3 regions of the Paenibacillus sp. FSL H3-0333 genome follow, and region 1 is predicted to be linked to each of the others. Evidence: riboswitches for the same ligand, from Rfam matches in the RefSeq annotation. Region 1 holds a riboswitch; each other region holds the start of a gene.
The links. A riboswitch is a leader RNA that binds a small molecule or an ion and turns the genes downstream of it on or off. The one in region 1 is predicted to bind cyclic di-GMP.
Positions count from the first base shown of each region.

Region 2: linked by a shared signal. The riboswitch ahead of MHH78_RS27650 (fibronectin type III domain-containing protein) and the one ahead of MHH78_RS31400 (PA14 domain-containing protein) in region 1 are both predicted to bind cyclic di-GMP.
Region 3: linked by a shared signal. The riboswitch ahead of MHH78_RS33290 (transglutaminase-like domain-containing protein) and the one ahead of MHH78_RS31400 (PA14 domain-containing protein) in region 1 are both predicted to bind cyclic di-GMP.

Region 1 is NZ_JBBODG010000001.1:7,187,548-7,192,391, forward strand. It holds gene MHH78_RS31400 (PA14 domain-containing protein) at 137-2,494, opposite strand; cyclic di-GMP riboswitch class I at 2,509-2,589, opposite strand; gene MHH78_RS31405 (sugar phosphate nucleotidyltransferase) at 2,727-4,100, opposite strand.
Region 2 is NZ_JBBODG010000001.1:6,271,154-6,275,997, forward strand. It holds gene MHH78_RS27650 (fibronectin type III domain-containing protein) at 1-2,300, opposite strand, end outside; cyclic di-GMP riboswitch class I at 2,281-2,382, opposite strand; gene MHH78_RS27655 (MFS transporter) at 2,467-3,684, opposite strand; gene MHH78_RS27660 (hypothetical protein) at 3,766-4,311, opposite strand; gene MHH78_RS27665 (DUF350 domain-containing protein) at 4,441-4,844, opposite strand, start outside.
Region 3 is NZ_JBBODG010000001.1:7,653,657-7,658,500, forward strand. It holds rRNA gene MHH78_RS33285 (16S ribosomal RNA) at 1-1,093, opposite strand, end outside; gene MHH78_RS33290 (transglutaminase-like domain-containing protein) at 1,460-2,269, opposite strand; cyclic di-GMP riboswitch class I at 2,283-2,363, opposite strand; cyclic di-GMP riboswitch class I at 2,437-2,518, opposite strand; gene MHH78_RS33295 (class D sortase) at 2,644-3,297, opposite strand; gene MHH78_RS33300 (GtrA family protein) at 3,366-3,770, opposite strand; gene MHH78_RS33305 (glycosyltransferase family 2 protein) at 3,760-4,737, opposite strand; gene MHH78_RS33310 (glycosyltransferase family 39 protein) at 4,834-4,844, opposite strand, start outside.

The DNA of each region.
Region 1 (4,844 bases):
ATTGTCTGCCTTTCTATAGCTTAGTAGCCCTGCTGGTAAGCAGGGCCATTAAGAGTGGCTTACAGGATTTATAATTGTAACGTCTTAACCAGTAACAGCGCCAATGTTGAACACAGCTGCGGACCTTATGAGCTTACTAAGCGGACGGGAGGAACAACGCGCTTGCCGGAATGGTTCCTTTGGCCTGGCTTGGACTCTGCCACATCAGCCGCGCTTTTGCATCCCCTTGATTCTCATAATACTCTACCTGAATATCATACAGCTCGCCTGCGGTCAGGCTGATGCTGCCCATGCGTTCGGTGCCGCTCTGCTTCACCCAGCTGTCAATCACAAGCTCACCGTTCACCCGTACGCGGATACCGTCATCGGAAGTGGTGTAGATCTGATAAGTCTCCGTGTAGAGTGGCTTCATCTTTCCGCTCCAGCGGACAGAGAAGAAGTCTATGCCGATAGCGGCATCCGGCGTGCCTTGGCGCCAGTTGAAATCAAGCACAGCATCGGTACGCACTACAGCGGGTTCGCCTGATAGCGTTATGTTATTGAAGTATTCCGCGTACAGTCCATTGGCAGCAGGAACTTCTACCGGCGGATCCGCCGGTGTTGCTGTAGGAGAAGGAACGGGAACAGGAACCGCTGTCGGCGTAGGCACCGGTGTTGGCGTTGGTGTCGGTGCTGGCGTCAGTGTTGGTGCTGGTGTTGGCATTGGTGTCGTTACTGGTGCCGGCGTTGCTGTCGCTGCTGGTACCGTTGTCGGTACTGCTGTTGCAGCCGGAGCAGGTATGGATGTGTTGCCTGCTCTGGAGAAAAGCGCACTTGCAGGTACGGTTCCCTTCACCTGGCTGGGGCTCTGCCACATCAGATGAACATTCGCATCGCCTGCATTCTCGTAATACTCTACCTTGATATCGTACAGTTGCCCGGCAGTCAAGGCTATACTTCCTGTGCGGGCAGTTCCGCTCTGCTTGACCCAGCTGTCAATGACTGCTGTGCCGTTCACCCACAGGCGGATACCATCATCCGATGTAGTATAAAACTGATAGGTCTCGCTGTATGCGGGCTTAATCTGGCCGGTCCAGCGGATCGAGAAGTAATCCGCGCCGAGTGCGGTATTAGGAGTACTCTGACGCCAATTGAAGCTTATGACATCATCGGTACGCACCATAACCGGTGTCCCCGAGAGCGTCATGTTCTTGAAGTATTCACCAAGCAAGCCATTCTGGGCAGGCTTACTCTCCGTATCACCGGAGGTTGGGACCGGCTTCGGAATCGGCGCAACGGTTGGTGTTGCCGTTGGTGTTGCCGTTGGTGTCGGTGTTGCAGTCTGCGTTGGTGTTACAGTCGGCGTTGGTGTTGCAGTCGGCGTTGCGGTAGGCGTTGCGGTAGGCGTTGCGGTAGGCGTTGCGGTAGGCGTTGGCGTTGCCGTTGGCTTAGGAGCCGCCGCCGGAGCAGACCAGGCCTTATATTGGTCACGGGTCAGTGTGTAGCTGTCATTCATAAAATTCTTGATCGTAGCCGTGCTGTTATTCTCATAGAGCATCTTTCCCCAGTTCATCATGAACACGTAATTCTGCTGGGTCAGCTTCAGCTTCGAGATGTTCGGCATTTCGCCGTTCTCGCCGATGCCGATCGGTTTGCCGCCAGCCAGGCTGGTCAGATCATCATGATATTTATTGGAGTAGTCGTTATTATATATATCTGCTGCCAGCACATCCACTCTGTCCGCGCCCGGATAGGTCCGTGCATAGGGATCAGAGTTGGCATTCGGCGCATTCGGGTTCCATACCCAAATCAGATTATTTAACTGATGAACGTTCACGAACCGGTCATACATAATATTCCATAGTGCAGTGAAGTTGTCTTTCTTGCCCCACCAGAACCAGCCGCCGTTCATTTCATGGTACGGTCTCCAGAGGATCGGAACCTTAGCATCCCGCAGGCTTTTCAGAGAGACAGCTACTTTATCCAGATCGGTGATCAGCGCATTATACTCTGGTGTCCCTGGAGTTACGTACTTGTTGAATTGTGCCTGAGTGATTGGCTTCTGCACATTGGACCATTCGTACTTGGTGCCCGGCAGGTTCTGGTGGAAGGTCATGGCGACAATGCCGCCCGCTCTGGACCAGTTCGTCGCACTCCAGACGATATTTTTGCGTTGTGCAGCGACTCCGCTCTCACTCTGTCCACCGATTGCTCCAAGCTCATAACCATGCAGCGCGGCGTATTGTCCGCTTGTTCCCTTCAGCTTGTTGCTCAGCTCATCCGGACTCTCGAAATAGTCATGCTGCCCTGTAATAATTCCATTTCCCGAGATATCATACAGATTGTTCAGCAGCTTGACCGCCTCGGCTGAGGCATTAGGGTTCACGGGCGCTCCTGTAGAGGAAGCAGCCTTGACAGTGGACGGGGCGATTCCCAGTCCCACGGGTACAGCAGACAATACCACGGCCAGCGACAGCACAGCGCAGAGCAAACGAGACTTACGGTAAGTTTTCACAATATTCTCTTCCTTTCGGTAGCCAGGCTGCCACTCTTGCGAAGGCCCTATAGCTTTGCGTCCCTATCTTTCGATTAGGTTTGCCATTGTCGTTTTGGAAGGATCAATCCCTCTTACCGTAAGTATCGTCGATATGCAAATTTAATGTAGAGTAAAAACAAAATTTGTCTGAAAAATAGTTCTAAATGCCTGATTTAAAATTGTAACAATTGGTTAAATAGATAAGTTAGACCTAAGAAATAAACTGATGTAGAGCGATATCCTCCCAGTCCAGAGTAATACGGATATTGTCTTCCTCTACCAGCTCAGACCCCGTCTGCACCTCAATGAACTCCACATCGGTAAGAGCAAGAATGGCATGCTTGGTTCCTTCCGGTATCCTTACCACATCTCCCGCCTTCACCGTATGCATCTTCTCATTGATGACAATGCTGGCTTCCCCGCTGACGAAGGTCCAGATTTCACTGCGTTTGTGATGCAGCTGATAGCTGATATTTTTACCCTCGCCTATGAAAATCCGCTTGGTCAGCACCTCGTTGCCTTCGTCATATTTCACATAATCGATCACCTTGTAGTGTCCCCAGCGGCGCTCTTCGTACATCGGTCTTTGTTCAAAAGTCTTCAGCACTTCCTTGATCCGCGGACTCTCGGCCTTGTGCGTCACCAGAATGCCGTCCGGGCTGGCGGCGATAATCAGATCCTTCGCCCCGATTACCGTGATTGGAATATCCAGCTCGTTAATGAGGCAGGTGCCTTCGGAGTCAGCAGTGATGAAGCCTTTGCCGACATGGTTACTGGTCATTTCCTCGGTCAGCGTATTCCAGGTGCCCAGGTCTTTCCAGAATCCGGCGTAAGGCTGCACGACGATGTTCTCTTCTTTCTCCACCACTTCGTAATCGAAGCTAATCGAGGACAGCAGCTTATACTGCTTCTGCAGCTCCTCGTAATTGAGCGGCAGCCCTTTGCGCTGCAGGATATCCAGCAGGTAACCCAGACGGAAGGCGAACACTCCGCAGTTCCAGAGCGCCCCCTTGCCGATCAGCTCCTCGGCCTGCACACGGTCCGGTTTCTCCTGGAAGTGGCTCACTTGCAGGTAACCATTCGCTCCCGCATCTGCGCCCGTTGGAATAATGTAGCCGTATTTCTCCGAAGCATGCTCGGGAACTACGCCCATCAGCGCCAGGTTCGCCCCGCTCACCAGCATGGTGTTCTCCAGCTGCAGCACCGTTTCGAAAAAGGAGGATTCCACGTATGGGTCCACCGGCAGAATCGCCACGGTCTCGCTTGGGGACACCCCCGCGATGGAATACAGGTAGGCCGCCGTCAGCGCAATAGCCGGGAAGGTATCCCGCCGTTCCGGCTCCACAATGATCGGCACCTCGCTGCCGAGCTGGCTCTGGATCATCTCCACCTGGCTGCGCCCGGTCGCCAGATACGAGGACCCGGCCATGCCGTTCTCCTCCAGCTGTCTCCATACCCGTTGTACCATTGATTCCGGTTCACCTGCCGGGCTTGCCAGTACCTTCAGAAATTGCTTGGAGCGTGAATCATTGGACAACGGCCAGAGCCGCTTGCCGGAGCCGCCTGATAGAAGTACTAGTTTCATAGTGAACCCTCCATATCGTATTGTTATTGGGTATTTCTTGTTGCGTCTGTGTGGTAAAAACCTGCCTGTTATGAGGGTCGCTGCAAGGAATTTTGGGCTTACGGCCGCTGTTGTATTTGGATTTCTTGATTAAAACCGCTTCTCGCGGTAGAAATCCAAATACAAAGGCGGACGCTAACGCTCCTACAGCTCCAAAATTCCTCTCCGCTCCATTTCATAACAGGCTGTGCTTTTACATCCGCTTCGCCCGCAGGCGAAGCTCCCGGCTAAAGATCCGATCTTGCCGCTTGTTGTAGCGGCAAGGGGGCCGGGCTGCCGCGCTATGCTTGTGGCAGCAGCAGTTGAAACCCTGGTTGCCGCCAGCCTGCCTTCACGACAGTTGAATCCCTGGTTGCCGCCTACTGTTGCGGCGGAGAAAGATTCAAAAGCTCAAAGACTCTTAAGTGCCGCTTGTTCCAAGGCGTTGCCGCTGACCTAGCGGCTGGAGAGAACAAGAGTTCCAAGACAATGGAATTCAAGATCGGGATTCAAGACTCTTGTGCCAAGGGCTCACCGCGCAACTTCGCGGCTGCAGAAGCTGGTTAGTTAAGTAATGGGCATTAGTACTACTCAGTTGCTCCATTTAGCCAACTTTTCGAGAATTCAGGTGCACTTATGCTCTTCATTTGCTCGTTTAGCCAACATTCCTGGGATTCAGGTGCACTTGTGCTCTTCATTTACTCATTTAGCCAACTTTCCTAGGAT
Region 2 (4,844 bases), 920 kb from region 1:
AGCACCGGTCCTATATTCTTTGTGCTGTTATTAACCTCTATTTCATAACTGGTGGCCCCGGTTACCGGCTCCCATTCAAGAGTAATCGTATGGCTTGTTGCATTCATTTGAATATTCAGTGGTGCAGCCGGTAAGGTCCAATAAGAAGAAGTTATTGACCACTCCCCTTTGATGTCGCCACTGATTGCCCGAATACGATAGAAATGTTCGGTTCCCGGACTAAGCTCCTCCTTGGTAAAATCAGGTTCACTGCCGAGGACGGTAACCTCCTTATCAAATTCCACCTCATATCCGTCCGCATTGAACAGAGAAGGCCAGCCCAGTGTAATGGCTGAGTCTGTTGCACTTGCATTTACTGCAGGTATAGAAAAAGGTCTTAAAGATACAGAGGGCACCACTTCACGAATCTGCTGCCCGCTCTCCCAGAATAAGCTGGCCTGAGGATTCCCTATATCATTAGCGTATTCCATCTTCAGGTCATATTTTTTACCGGCTTCAAGCTGGATCGTGCCTTGCTCCACATGCTGCTTCGCTGTCCAGGCATCGACCAGGAGCTGATCATTCACCCAAAGTCTGACTCCACCTGACGTTTTAACCGAGAAAGTATATTGGTCAGTATAGTTAGGTTGAATCTGCCCAGTCCATCTAACGGAGAAGCGCTGGTCCGCTATTCCCGGCACACCCAGAACAGGTTGGCCAGCCAAAGAAATAGATTCATCTACTTTCACGGCCTTCTTGCCCGTGAAATCATTATTGCTGTAATACTCAGCCTTAAGGCCTGACAGAACATACTTCAATAATGTACGTCCTGCTTGCTCATTCCCCGTGTGAATTACAGGTCTTTGATTCGAGATGACATTACCGCCAACTGCAAATAATCCGCCTGTGTTGATATTCAAATGATTATTTATACTGACATTGTCCCGGACGAATAGATCTCCCTGGGCTACATTAAGTTCTGCCCTTGAGTTATTGGATACCACTTCTCCTACAGACATTTCCTCATCAACATTCATAGTTACCAGAGTATTGATGTTCATGTTGCCCTGTACTAATACCCGTTTCGCCGATAGATCCAGAGAGCCGTTGTTGTAAACCAAAGAACCGGCAAACAGCTCATTATCTACATGAACATTAGAGTTATTATTTAGATGCACGGTTCCCTGTACCCATAGGTCACCAAGATTCACATCCTGCGCAGGGTTGATAACATTAACATTCAACTCCGTATTTGCATTTAATCCTCCATGAAGGATTAACGATCCGTAAACTGTTATATTCAGACTCCGGTTCGTATTGATGCCATCTGCGATTAAGATGACAGGCTGTTCTTCACTTCCGAACGTAACACTCGATTCTAGATTCATCTGCCCAACTGCTATTATTGCAGGCTTGTTGCTGTTTGAGCGGATAGAGCTTTGAATCGTTTCAATATCAGCATTTCTTATTGCCACTGCATTTTTGCTAACCTGCTGTATTTGTTGTCCGATGGATTCTATTTGTTCGCGGATATGCCGGGAGATCTCTCCCTGCAGACCATTTACCCTGATAAACGGCGGAGCGTTATGTATATTGGTCATACTTCCAGACAGAAGAACTTTGTCTCCGGCAACCTTATTGGGTTCAAAAGGCAGGCGGATTTGAGGCGGGATCAAAGTGGGAGTGTATGTATTCACCAATGAAATATCTATGCTATTTAGAGCAGTCTCAATTCCAGTAGCATTGATTTGACTTAAAGTCAGTCTTCCATCTTCAACAGCAACCTTCTTCTTGATCGTTTTATACTGCCCTGCTTCAAGAGACAGTCCCTCCATCAATTTGACATTCTCTACGGCAAGTGAATTGTTGCTGCTGTATACAGAGTCACCTACGGTTACTGAGACTTCATAAGTACCATTGTCTAGCGCAATTTCCCACTTCCCATCCGGATGGATTCGTGTCAGGCTGCTTATGCTGGAGTCGTCGTATGTATCTCTTGAGACGGTTGCATCAGTATGATCTATGTTCCAGCCGTAGGAGTATTGGTTTTTGACGCTAAAAACGGCTCCAGAATCTGCAAGCTCCCCTTCCTGTACGGGAGTTTCAGCGGGCTGAAACCGGATTTTGAGCATACTGTCCTGTGCGGAAATTTTCATCCCTGAGAATTCCATAAAAGGGGCGAGAAATTGAGCCAGAATAATAAAACACAGTACCTTACATATCAAGCTTTTCCTATTTGTCATAAAAGACCTCCGCTCAATTAAAAAATCATTTAAAAAAGGGCGCAAAAAAACCACCGGAAAGAGCGGCCCGGCTGCCATTCACAGAGGGGTGTCCCCCTCCCTGTGATAAGGCCCGTGGCTTTGCGTCCCTGACTTTCGTACAGGTTTGCCTTTTTAGTTCTAATGGTTAATTCAAGAGAAATCATGTGTAATTCAATTCAATTACAATCTGTACTTACCTTGGCAATAATACCCTATATTTGAATCATATAATATTGTTATTTTTGTGAACATTCCAATTCAGCAACCCCCGCACCACCACCCAGCTCCCCAGCGGCGCGGCACCCAGCAGCAGCATGAGCAGAGTAATCGTCTGCGGGGACTGGTCCAGCGACAGTACGGCGATGAAGATCAGCAGGCCGAGGAGGCGGCCGCTCATCAGGCTAAGTTCCCTGAGCACTACCAGTTCCACGCGTTTGCCGGCGCTCTCCTCGGACACTCCCATCAGGTCGAAGCTGGTGGACAGCATCGGCAGCATGTAGAGCGGCAGGCAGAGCGAGGTCCCGATTCCCATGATTAGGAGGGTGGTAAGGTTCACCTTCCACAGCAGCGGAAGAAGGAAGGCGATGAGCAGCAGACTGCCTGCCAGCATACCGCCGAGCCGGGCACGGGGCTTGAACCATCTGCCGGCCGCATAATAGCTGATCAGGGAGACGGCGGAGGTCAGCAGGGCGAACTGTCCCAGCTTGCTCTCCTCCTGTGCTGCAATGTAGACGAGCAGACCGATGAGGAAGGAGAATACGCCTTCCCGCATGCCCTGGAACACTAGCGCTGCCGCCACTGGACGCCAAGAGCTGCGTCTGCGGGTAAGCTCGCGCCAGGGCTCCAGCCAGAGATAGGCTTCGCCGCGCGGCCGCTTACGCAGGCCGAAGCTGAGTACAGCAGCAACCCCATAAATACAGAGTGACAGTATGAATACCATGCGGTATCCCTGCCCGCCATGCCAACGGGAGATCATCCAGCCGGATACCCAGGGTCCGGCTATTCCCGTCAGGGAACCCAGCAGGCCCATCCACCCGTTATAGTAATCGCGGTTCTTGGCATCCGTAATCTCGAAGAAAACAATATTGAACGCCAGCCAGTACAGCCCGATGGATAGCCCGAGGACCCCGCCCAGCGGCCAAATGTAATGAATCGCGTCGCCCCGCAGCCACAGCACCAGCAAATAAAAAAAGCCCGATACGGCAATTCCCAGCCGTAGGGCATTCATTTTGTTACGCTCTTTCACCCACTTGCCGCCCAGCCAAAAGCTGAGACCCACGGCAAGCTGCTGGGCCACGGTGAACCAGCCGATCATGGCGAAGTTCTGCCGGCTTTTCCACAGATATACGTTGAGGAACGTTCCTGCAAGCACTGTAGCCAGAAGGTATAGCCCGCCTACAGCCAGCAGCAGCGCCGCCTGTCCCCGTTCTGAACCTCTCATGCTTAGCCCTCCCTGCTCGTCCTTAGACACTTCATCTTTCAATATCATGTCCAGATGGCAGGGAAAGCATGAATCCGATCTTTATTCGGCGGAGGTGCTGAGATTGCGGACAAGCTGGATGCGGTCTTCCTGCGCCAGGCTGTGCTGCACATGGAAGCAGGAAGGACAGACGTACAGATTCAGCGCAAAAGGAGGCTTCAGCACAGCTGCACCGCCCAGCGCTTCCGGCGTTGCCGGGGTGAACCCGTCCACCTGCTGCGTACCGGAGTGAAGCATCAGCTCATGGCATTGCGGACATTCCGGCGCTTCCAGCTGGGCAGCCAGAATAGCGGAGACCTTGTCCTCATAACGTTTCAGATCATAGTCATCGCCGAACTGGCCCAGCGTACCCCATACAGGCACCACGCTATCCTTGTCGTCGTCATCCCACAAATTATCGTCGCTGATCTCTTCCTCCCCGGAAGCTTCCTGTGTATCCGGCTCTTCATCCTCCAGATCCTCTGCACCTATCGTCACTGTGCGGTAGCCGCTCAGCTCGTTGTTGCAATGAGGACAGGTATCCTCGGGGCCAAACTCCTCATCCCATACAATCTCGGTATGGCACCATGGGCAAACTGTTGTCTCCATCTGTATAATCTCCTTCGTTACTCTCATTCAATTCAATTCACCATTAAATATATAATGCCGGCCGCTAGAAAAGCCAGGGCGGAAATAAACAAAATCCGAACCAGAATCTTCATCATTCCTGCCCCCTATTCAGAATATGGCCGCGCCGATAACATAGGACAAGGATATGGAGAGCAGCATAGCTGTCAGTCCTACGGCCCGGTTATCCGCAGCAATCTCTTCATCAATTGAAAAGACCGGAGTAAAAAACTCGAACAGGAAGTAAGCCAGCAGCAGCAGCAAAAAGCCTACAACCGACCATTTCATCGTCTCATAGATGGATGCCCCCGCTTCAATGCTGAAGCGTAAGATGTTGCAGATTCCGAAGATTTTGCCTCCGGTTGCCATGGCTACGGCCACATTCCCCTTGCGGATCTCTTCCCAGCAGTTGTATTTCGTCACCATTTCGAAGAAGGACAGGAATACGACCAGCCCCAATATGGCGACAGTGAAGTAGCCTAGCAGCGCCCCCAGCGGATGTTCCAGCAAAAGAT
Region 3 (4,844 bases), 470 kb from region 1:
ACGACACGAGCTGACGACAACCATGCACCACCTGTCTCAACTTTCCCCGAAGGGCACCTGATGCATCTCTGCTTCGTTAGTTGGATGTCAAGACCTGGTAAGGTTCTTCGCGTTGCTTCGAATTAAACCACATACTCCACTGCTTGTGCGGGTCCCCGTCAATTCCTTTGAGTTTCAGTCTTGCGACCGTACTCCCCAGGCGGAGTGCTTACTGTGTTAACTTCGGCACCAAGGGTATCGAAACCCCTAACACCTAGCACTCATCGTTTACGGCGTGGACTACCAGGGTATCTAATCCTGTTTGCTCCCCACGCTTTCGCGCCTCAGCGTCAGTTACAGCCCAGAAAGTCGCCTTCGCCACTGGTGTTCCTCCACATATCTACGCATTTCACCGCTACACGTGGAATTCCACTTTCCTCTTCTGTACTCAAGTCACCCAGTTTCCAGTGCGACCTCAGGTTGAGCCCAAGGTTTAAACACCAGACTTAAATAACCGCCTGCGCGCGCTTTACGCCCAATAATTCCGGACAACGCTTGCCCCCTACGTATTACCGCGGCTGCTGGCACGTAGTTAGCCGGGGCTTTCTTCTCAGGTACCGTCACTCCGGTAGCAGTTACTCTACCGGACGTTCTTCCCTGGCAACAGAGCTTTACGATCCGAAAACCTTCATCACTCACGCGGCATTGCTCCGTCAGGCTTGCGCCCATTGCGGAAGATTCCCTACTGCTGCCTCCCGTAGGAGTCTGGGCCGTGTCTCAGTCCCAGTGTGGCCGTTCACCCTCTCAGGTCGGCTACGCATCGTCGCCTTGGTGGGCCGTTACCCCACCAACTAGCTAATGCGCCGCAGGCCCATCCCCAAGCAGCAGATTGCTCCGCCTTTCATTCTCTCCTCAGGAGAAAAAAGAAATTATCCGGTATTAGCTACCGTTTCCGGTAGTTATCCCAGGCTTGAGGGCAGGTTGCCTACGTGTTACTCACCCGTCCGCCGCTAAGTCTGAAAGGAAGCAAGCTTCCTCTCAAACTCCGCTCGACTTGCATGTATTAGGCATGCCGCCAGCGTTCGTCCTGAGCCAGGATCAAACTCTCCAAATTGGTATTTAGAAAGAGCGATTGCTCATTTTGAAACATCTGACGAGAATTTACATTCTCATTTTTGGATCTCACCGAAGTGATTTCCAGATACTCACTCGTTGTTCAGTTTTCAAAGATCAAGCTCGTTGTTAGTGTCGATGTCATCGTCACCAGCAACTCTTATAATATATCACGTCCATCTGAGCAATGCAAGCTTTATTTTTGAAATCACTTATTTAAGTAATCTCTCATTTCCTTTGCCGCTCCAACAACGCTTATTTATAATAACCTATCCTTCTATTAAAAAGCAACCTTTATATAAATAAAAATAACCCGCTTAATGACTAAGCGGGTTATTCTCAGATAATGCTATAGTTACAGCTATTCTTAGTAGAATTTCGCTGCAGTATATTTGCTTGCTGATTTGATCAGTTCAGTTGATGCTGTTTTCTTACCCAGACCTGCATCCACTGTAGTATCAATCGTCACCCATTTGCCATTCAGGAACACTTCGTTCCAGGCATGGTATGAAGTTACATAGCTTGTATTCCCCATAACCAACTTGGTTGGAATCCCTTCACTGCGGAGCATAGTAGCGAACAAGGAAGCGTAATCGTAGCAGATACCCTTATTGGTAGCCAGTGTGTTGTCGTTGTTCGGAATATAATCTGTGCTTACGCTGTTGGCCAGAGAGTAGTCATATTTCACGTTAGCTACGATGTAATTGTAGATAGCCTTAACTTTGTCTGCATCTGTGGTCAGACCCTTTGTAAGCTGTGCTGCCTTTTGAACGGATTTATCGGAAGAACTCCACTTTACATTCTGTACAGAGCTCAAATATACGGCATTCACATTGCTCATTGAGAGAGATACAGTCTCGGAAGATAGTACCTTGTATTTGTTACCGGTAGTATTCTCAAGAACGGAGACCTTGTAAGAGCCATTACCTTGTTGCAGCGGGAACGTCTCGGTCGGTTTGGAAGTGTATAAGTTGTAAGTATAGCTGTTATTGTCCTTGGTAATCATGAGCTTCATCTTCTTGTCTTTAGGAACATCGTACGAAACCCCGATAACCCCTTGATCAAGTTGTCCAACATTTAACCAGCTTGAATCTGCATTAGCAGCTTGAGCAGTGCCTGTCTGCACGGAAGTGACGATCACAAAAAGTGTAATCAGCATTAAATAAAACTTCTTCATGGATAAAACCCCTTTCGGTAGCTGGCTGCCATTCTTACGGGAAGGCCCTTTAGCTTTGCGTCCCTACCTTTCGATAGGTTTGCCGTTATCGTATAAGCTTTATCTGTCCAATCTACTGCCACATAATGACAGATTCAGAATGAAAACAAACAAAAAAAGCCTCTTCATTCGGTAACTGGCTGCCATCCATGACGGGAAGGCCCTGTAGCTTTGCGTCCCTACCTTTCGATAGGTTTGCCGTTATCGTGTATTAGCTTTCATAGTTATAGCTTACCATATCTCAATCTATTAGCAAGACCCAAATCACTAGATTCCCGCAAAAATAGACTAAAATTTTATGTTTTTTGACCTTTCTCAGCATTGTCCTATGACAATCAGGTCAACTTTGCATGAATGATGAGTCTGTGGGTAGGGTTGACAAGCGGATCACAGGTAATGAGGGTCAGAATCTTATCATCATCCTTACCCTTCAGTACTGAAATATCGGTAGGCTCTACAATAGATACATCATATACAACATATTTGTATTCCTGTCCGCTTGTAATAACAGTAATGGCATCCCCTTTACCGACCTCATCCAGTCTGTTGAACAGCCGCCCTGCCGTTCTTGACCGATGTGCCGCAATCGCTGCATTGCCTACCGCGCCAATCGGAGCTGTCTCCTTCATATGCGCGGCTGCATGCTTCATATTGGTCTTGGTGGCGCCCTCCAGTACAGGCAGCTTCAGATCGATTTTATCGATTTCAATAATAGCGGTGATTTTGCCTCCCACTTCAAGCTCGGGCGCTGTAGTGGGAACCGGCTCTTCCGCACCAGACTCTTCAGCCAGCAGCTGGGTGACTTCCGCATAAGGCTTGCTCAGATCCTGGCTGGCAGGAGCCGTAGCCGAAGGAACGATTTCACTATAGGCCTGTTCAGCCTCTTCCAGCAGCTTCTGCTGCTGACGGTCCTCGTACCATTCGCTTCCTTTGGGGTAGAGCATAATCAGGACCCCGGCAAGTATAATCAAATAGGATAACTTCCGCATGACAATCGCCTCCGCAATATAGAATAAGTGCTTTCCTCCGAAGAATACGGGCAAGATATACGCTCTCTTTAAAATACCCACTTCCGGCTTCCAAAAAAATTAATGATTACTGTAACAAAGGTAACCAGCACCTTGGCCATCAGCACCTGGACGCCCAGCCGATCAGTCAGCAGATGAATCAGCAGCACCGAAATGCCCAGCACCAGCAGATTCAGCACAATAAATCTCACCAGCTGCATCCGGTCAAAGCGGCCATCCCCGCCTCTGTCCCTTCCCTTGAAGGTCACCTTTTTATTCCAGAAAAAGCTATTGGCCGTCCCGGCACTGTAGGAAATAATCTGTGCAGGGGTGTTAAGCATGCCCAGGGAATGCAGCAGGGTAAATACTGCAAAATCAATGAACGTGTTAAGCAGGCCCACCGCATTGAATTTCAGAAATTGGATCATGCCTGCGCGCCAAGCCTTATCTTGCATAATCGCTTGCCTTCCGCGTGTCTTCGGCCTCTGCCTCCGGGTAGCCTCGGGTCTCGCGTACGATATAAAGCGGTCTATCCTTAGATTCATCATAGATCCGTCCGATGTATTCCCCGATCACGCCCAGCAGCATCAGCACAATGCCGTTAAACAGCAGGTTCACCCCGACAATGGATGCCCAGCCCGGCACAGTCCAAGAGGTGAAGACTTTCTGGAATAAGACCAGAAACAGGTAGATGAAGCTGGAGAAGGACAGGAAGAAGCCGACATAAGAGGCGATTTTGAGCGGCTTGTGCGAGAAGGAGGTGATTCCGTCGAGCGCAAAGCGGATCATTTTTTTGAGCGGATATTTCGTCTCCCCGGCGAAGCGTTCCTCCCGCACATATTCCACCATGGTCTGCCGGAAGCCGACCCAGCTTACCAGCCCCCGTACATAACGGTTCTTCTCCTTCAGGCCGCGCAGCACATCGCAGACCTTACGGTCGATGAGCCGGAAGTCCCCGGTATCTGTGGGAATCTCCACACTGGTCATGCTGCTGAGCAGACGGTAAAAGATTTTGGCTGTCACCTTCTTAAAGAAGGTCTCTCCGTGGCGCTTCAGCCGCTTGGCATAGACTACCTCATAGCCTTCCTTCCACTTGGCGATCATCTGCAGGATGACCTCCGGCGGGTCCTGGAGATCTGCGTCAATCACCACAACAGCCTGGCCTTCAGCATAATCCATACCCGCCGTAATCGCCACCTGATGGCCGAAGTTACGGGAGAAGTCAATCAGCTTGACATGCTCATCCCTATTACTGATTTCGCGCATAATCTCAGCCGTACGGTCCCGGCTGCCGTCATTGACGAACACGAGCTCATAGGAATCCCCGCACTCATCCATTACTTTTTTGAGCCGTTCGTAGGTTATCTGAATGACTTCCTCCTCATTATACATGGGCACAATTACACTATATCTGGCCTTCACAAGGGTTCCTCCTCAATTTATTGTAAGCCACAGCTTCCTTGATGCGCTTCATCAACATCAGCTTTGAGCAACTATGCGGCTCTTACAGTTCCCCTCCTAGAATACCC